2 regions of the Bacillus sp. 179-C3.3 HS genome follow, and region 2 is predicted to be linked to the other one. Evidence: a T-box and tRNA genes for the amino acid it is inferred to sense, from the RefSeq annotation. Region 2 holds a T-box; the other holds one or more tRNA genes.
What was found. The T-box of region 2 lies ahead of alaS (alanine--tRNA ligase). A T-box ahead of a tRNA ligase gene usually reads a tRNA of that ligase, here a tRNA-Ala.

Region 1 (3,430 bases), on a different contig from region 2:
TAACTGGATGACTTCTTCTTCTGAACGGAACGATTCTACAGTTAATACAGGGCCAAAGATTTCTTCTTGTACAATTCTCATATCAGATGTACAGCCAGAGAAAATGGTTGGTAAGTAGAAGAAACCTTTTTGGAGTTCCTCTGCTTCTGGTCGTTTACCGCCTGTTTCTAACTTCGCGCCTTCTTCAAGACCTATGTGAACGTACTTTTCTACTTTTTCTCGATGCCCAGCTGAAATGAGTGGTCCGCTTTGGGTTTCTTCATCAAAGCCGTTGCCAAGCTTGATTTTTTTCGTACGCTTCACCAGTTCTTCTAAAAACGCATCATGAATCGATTCTTCTACTAACAAGCGTGAACCTGCTGAACACACTTGCCCTGCATGGAAAAACACAGCATTCATTGCCTGGTCAACCGCTACGTCTAAATCAGCATCTTGAAAGACGATATTTGGGTTTTTTCCGCCGAGCTCTAGGGCAATTTTTTTCACATTCCCACTTGCTCCTTGCATGATTTTTTTTCCTGTTTCAATACCGCCTGTAAAAGAGATCAAGTCCACGTGATCACTTACAGCAAGCTCATCACCCACTGTTTCACCAGGCCCAAGTACTAAGTTTGCAACGCCAGCTGGAACACCGGCTTCTTCCATGAGCTTGAATACTTTAATCGTTGTCAGTGGCGTTATTTCACTTGGTTTCAAGACGATGGTATTTCCTGCGGCAAGTGCAGGAGCAATTTTCCAACTGGCTTGGAGTAATGGGTAATTCCAAGGCGTGATTTGACCACATACACCAACAGGCTCTCTCACCAATTCACTTTTAGAGTGAGGGATCGGGGATGCAACGAGTTCTCCACCATCTTTATCAGCTAGCCCAGCATAATATTGGAACACATTTGCAATATCGTCCATATCGGCTTTGCTTTCCTCTAATGTCTTGCCAGTATCAAGCGATTCTAGTTTGGCGAGTTCATCCACATCACGTCTAATCAACTCAGCTATTTTAAAGACAATATTTCCTCTCTCAAGTCCAGGCAAGTTTGCCCAATCACCTTGATCAAAGGCTCTTCTCGCCGCTTTAATCGCAAGCTGTGTGTCATGTCTTGATCCTTCACTGACTGTCGCGATCACTTCTTGGTTAAATGGGTTGATAATCTCTCTTGTGTCTCCGCTCTTAGCGCCAACCCATTGTCCATCTATAAATAGTGTTTGACTCATAGAAGGAACCTCCTTGGTATTATTTCTGATAAGTTTGTTAAATAAAAATTTAACGTTTTGAACATAATTAACGTAACATGTTCAAATTTTTCTGTCAAAGGGAGATCGGCTCCTAATTATTTTGACATTTTGCATAGTTTCGTTAACATATAGTCAATAAAGATTTTTTTGAACGTATTGAATTCTCTTAATAGAAAGCAGGGACAAGATGAACAAGCAGGAACAACAACACGCAGAGGAACGTATTTTAGCTGCTAAAGATCTCGTCATTGATTCCATTGCAGAAACAATGGATCTTTATGGCATTACAAGAAGTGCAGGAATTTTATATGGAACGATGTATTTAAATGAAGAAATGACGCTGGATGAAATGCGTGAAGAGTTGCAAATGAGTAAGCCAAGTATGAGTACAGGCGTGAAAAAACTTCAAGATATGAACATTGTCAAAAAAACATTTCACCGCGGCCGTAGAAAACACAGTTTTGTTGCTGAAAAAGATTTTTTTAAATTTTTCATGAACTTCTTTCCACAAAAATGGGAACGTGAGGTAGAGGTGAACCTAGCTGCAATCGATGAAGCGCAAAACCGTCTTCAAGAGGTGATTTCTGATCAGCAGGTGGAGGAAGCCATGCGAGAAGAAGCCAAGCAGCTTCTCGACCAACTCGAAAGCTCAAAAGCATATTATGACTGGCTCAGACGATTGGCCCAGTCTGTCCATTCTAGAGAAATCTTTGAATATATTCCGATTGAGCGCGGAGAGAAATAGATGAGGAATTGCGGTTTACGACTTGAATTTTACAGGAGGATTGATTATAATAAATTATGTCGTAATACCTCGGGGCATTAGCTCAGCTGGGAGAGCGCTACGCTGGCAGCGTAGAGGTCAGCGGTTCGATCCCGCTATGCTCCATACCTTTAGAAAGCGGGAGAAACCTTGTAGTATCAAGGTTTCTCCCCTTTTTTATCCAAGTTCATCTTGCCCGTCGGAATTATCACTAAATGGCCGTTTTGTCCCACTTCGATCAATTAATCATTTCATCTATTTACGTGCCACTTCCTCATGCATGGTTGAAAGCACATGTGAATATGTATCAAGTGTACCTTTTATGTTACTGTGACCTAACCGCTTGATGGAGCGCAGGCTTGATTTGGTTTTTGCCCAGCTTATTATTTCCTTTCCATCATGACTTAGCGTTTACTTTATACTTATCAACCCTTTCTCAAGATCAACATCCTCCAACGAAGCTCTAGTATTTCATCTAGACGCATTCCAGTCATTAGTACCAAGTGAAAGACAATATAACTAGGATGGATAGCTTTATTTCTTAATACTCTCAGTATATCTACACTTAGGAAACCCTTTACATCCATAAAAAACTCCATACTCACTTTTTCGTTCTACAAGCGGTTTTCCGCATTTCGGGCAGACTTTTGATATGTTTCCCGGTAAAGTCGCTACCTCGCGCTTCTTTTCCTGTGTTGTAAATTCCATTTTTTTGACTTCAGCAGTTTGAATTGCAGGTGCCAAAACTGACTCTGTATTTTCAAAACCTGATAGCATTTTCATCAAATTATCCGATGATATCTCATTATTAACTGTATCGCGTGCAACTTTCACAGGCTTACAGCTCCATACTTCCTTGTCTCCTATAATATATAGACGGTATTTAGCTCTTGTGGCTGCCACATTCACAATATTTTTATTTACCCAGTTTGCCGCCTTTACAGATGATTTATCGCAACCAAGCAAGAATATAACCTCATCTGTTCCTTGTCCTTGGAATGTATGAACAGTTCCGATATTTTTATCTTTTAACCATTTGCTTACACGTGGTTCACGTCTATAGAAATCAGATTTGCGTAGTGCATCAATCATTCCCTTCTTCACGGATGTGAATGGTGTAATAATAAACAATTTCGGTATATCACTATTGTCTTTCTTGAATTTTTCTTCGAGAAGCTTTAGAACAATCTGACCTTGTGACGGTACATAATGGTTCTTATTGCCGGACTGTTCCTCACCTTTAACATTTATCCAATATGACTTATCCAAGATAAAGGTCTTCACAGCGTTTTCCTTTGGTGGCGCTGTCTGCTGTTTCATAGTGTCATCATAAGAAAGGTGATTTGATATGCTATACATCGGATCTATACAACGTCTATGTACAGTAAGCGGACATCCAATCCACTCTTTTTCTTCATCTTCTCCGAGAAAAGT
Region 2 (3,430 bases):
TCACAGCTAAATGAGCTGTCAGAACAACTTCCTGTCATTGCAGACACTTATAATGGCGCTTTATCACATATTCATCGTCATACGAGCCATTGGCCTGACGGACTCCATGATCGACTGGATCGATTCATCGTCCAATCAGAAATGTATGCAGCAAATGGTGCAGAGCGAATGATCCTCAGTTGTAAAGTGTTACTTGATTACGCCTTAGTGGCTGCACTCATTCCGTTTCTAGTGTTTTATATGGTAAAAGATATGAACACAATGAAACGGGCAGCGTGGTATTTAACACCTCCGAGATTCAGAAAGAGAGGGCAGTCATTTGTGAAAGCTGTTGATGACTCGCTTGGTGATTATATTAGAGGACAACTTCTTGTCTGCTCATTGATTGGAGCGGCAGCAGCGATCGTTCTTTGGTTGTTTCATATTCCGTATCCGCTTGTGTTAGGTGTGCTCATAGGGGCAACAAATGTGATCCCTTATTTTGGTCCTATTATTGGGTCTATACCGGCTATATTTATTGCGATTACGATCTCAGTGAAGTCGGTGATTATTGTGCTTGTCACCGTTGCTGTGCTGCAGTTTTTAGAAAGCAATATCCTCAGCCCAATGATTGTGGGAAGAAGCCTTCATATGCATCCTGTCGTCATTATGCTTGTGTTACTTGCAGGGGGAGAGTTGTTCGGCTTAATTGGGATGATTTTAGCTGTGCCAACTGCAGCGATTATTCGGGTCATCATTGTCCAATTTATTCACATGAAACGAAGCGTTCATTGACAAGACGGGCCGAGTTGTCTATAATAATTTCGATTCATACATAGTGAATTCAATGATGGACCCGAGTACGTTAAAAAGCTGATGCAGAGAAGGGCTTTATTTGCTGAGAAAAGCCCTATCAGACCTTTAACCGAAGCTAGTCCTGAGTGCAGATAAACACTGCCGCTCTTTTCCGGCGTTATCGGATGTGAAGGTGATAGACGATCATATGTCTATAATCAGGGTGGTACCGCGAGAACATCTCGTCCCTGTGTAAGTAGTTTTCTGCTTGCATAGGGCGGGGTGTTTTTTCGTTTGTGTGGAGTGATAAAAGAATAAAAAAGGAGGATTTACTCAATGAAAACTTTAACTTCTGCTCAAGTGCGTCAAATGTTTTTAGATTTCTTTAAAGAAAAAGGACATGCAGTCGAACCGAGTGCGTCACTCGTACCGCATGACGATCCAACACTTTTATGGATTAACAGCGGGGTCGCGACATTAAAGAAATATTTTGATGGTCGCGTCGTTCCTGAAAACCCGAGAATTTGTAACGCACAAAAATCCATTCGAACCAATGATATCGAAAATGTAGGGAAAACAGCTCGCCACCATACGTTCTTTGAAATGCTTGGGAACTTTTCTATTGGTGACTATTTCAAAGAAGAAGCGATTGACTGGGCATGGGAATTTTTAACGAGTAAAGAGTGGATTGGCTTTGATCCGAACTTGTTATCAGTCACTGTACATCCAGAGGATGAGGAAGCGTATACCCTTTGGAAAGATAAGATTGGTGTCCCTGAAGAGCGGATTATTCGCCTTGAAGGCAACTTCTGGGACATTGGTGAAGGACCAAGTGGACCGAACACTGAAATTTTCTACGATCGCGGTGAAGCGTATGGAAATGACATCAATGACCCGGAATTATATCCAGGTGGAGAAAATGAGCGTTACCTAGAAGTATGGAATCTTGTTTTTTCTGAATTTAACCATAATCCTGATGGCACTTACACACCACTTCCAAAGAAAAACATTGATACAGGGATGGGTCTAGAACGAATGGTTTCTGTCATTCAAAATGTTCCAACGAACTTTGATACAGACTTATTCATGCCGATTATTGGTGCGGTTGAGACCATTTCTGGTGAAAAGTATGGAGAGACAAAAGTAAAGGATACAGCATTTAAAGTCATTGCGGATCACATTCGTACGGTTGCTTTTGCGGTGAGTGATGGAGCGCTTCCGTCTAATGAAGGCCGTGGATATGTTCTAAGACGTTTACTACGCCGTGCTGTACGCTATGCAAAAACGATCCATATCCACCGCCCATTTATGTATGATCTTGTACCAGTGGTTGCCGAGAATATGAAGGATTTCTATCCAGATGTACAAGCAAAAGAAGAATTCATTGCGAAAGTGATCAAGAACGAAGAAGAACGTTTCCATGAAACGTTGAATGAAGGGTTAGCCATTTTGTCAGAGGTCATCAAGAAAGAAAAAGACAAAGGCAGCTCACAAATTTCAGGAGAAGACGTATTTAAACTGTATGACACATATGGATTCCCTGTCGAACTAACAGAGGAATATGCACAAGATGAAAACATGACAGTTGATGCTGAAGGCTTCCAAGCGGAAATGGATAAACAGCGTGACCGTGCAAGAAAGGCGAGACAAGATGTTGGCAGCATGCAAGTTCAAGGCGGTGCTTTAGGCGATATCAAAGTAGAAAGCACTTTCGTTGGATACGAAACCTTAACAGCAGCATCTCGCATCATTGAACTGCTTCAAGATGGTGAAATTGTAGCCGAAGCGCATGAAGGAGAAACGGTTCAGATTCTATTAGACGAAACGCCTTTTTATGCAGAAAGTGGCGGTCAAGTAGCTGACAAAGGATCTTTAAAAAGTGAAGAAGCCATCATTGAAATCAAAGATGTCAAAAAGGCGCCAAACGGACAGCACGTCCATGAAGGATTGGTTGTCAGCGGCACGGTGAAAAAAGGGCTTGAGATGACGGCAGAAGTGGAAACGGCTCTTCGAAAAGGAATTGTCAAAAACCATACAGCAACTCACCTGCTTCATCAGGCACTGAAAGACGTATTAGGCAGCCACGTGAACCAATCAGGCTCATTGGTGAACGAAAACAGACTACGCTTTGACTTCTCTCATTTTGGACAAGTCACAAAAGAAGAGTTGTCACAAATCGAAAAAATCGTCAATGAAAAGATTTGGGAAGGCATCTCTGTTGCGATCGACCTCAAACCAATTGCTGAAGCCAAAGAAATGGGCGCTATGGCGTTATTTGGTGAAAAATACGGCGATATTGTACGTGTTGTGCAAGTAGGCGAATACAGCATCGAGCTATGCGGCGGCTGCCATGTGCAAAATACAGCTGAAATTGGTTTGTTTAAAATCGCGTCTGAATCAGGGATTGGTGCTGGAACAAGACGTATCGAAGCTGTTACTGGCAAAGGTGCCTATGAAGAATTAAATGATCAACTTGCCATTTTAGAAAAGGCAGCAAGTGAGCTAAAAGCAAGTACAAAGGATGTACCGAAACGTATTGCATCTTTACAGGCTGATTTAAAAGAGGTTCAAAGAGAAAATGAATCTCTTCTCGCCAAATTAAGTCAAGCAGAAGCAGGCTCTATTTTAGAAAAAGTCACGGACATTGGCGGCGTCA

Region 1: it has a tRNA-Ala gene. The T-box ahead of alaS (alanine--tRNA ligase) is inferred to sense a tRNA for this amino acid. The anticodon was not compared.

What each region holds. Positions count from the first base shown of each region.
Region 1 is NZ_JBFEFT010000034.1:18,362-21,791, reverse strand. It holds gene betB (betaine-aldehyde dehydrogenase) at 1-1,212, opposite strand, end outside; gene cudC (choline uptake/conversion transcriptional regulator CudC) at 1,421-1,978, shown strand; tRNA gene AB1K80_RS16490 (tRNA-Ala) at 2,050-2,122, shown strand; gene AB1K80_RS16485 (AAA domain-containing protein) at 2,531-3,430, opposite strand, start outside.
Region 2 is NZ_JBFEFT010000004.1:113,764-117,193, forward strand. It holds gene AB1K80_RS04595 (AI-2E family transporter) at 1-774, shown strand, start outside; T-box leader at 818-1,027, shown strand; gene alaS (alanine--tRNA ligase) at 1,111-3,430, shown strand, end outside.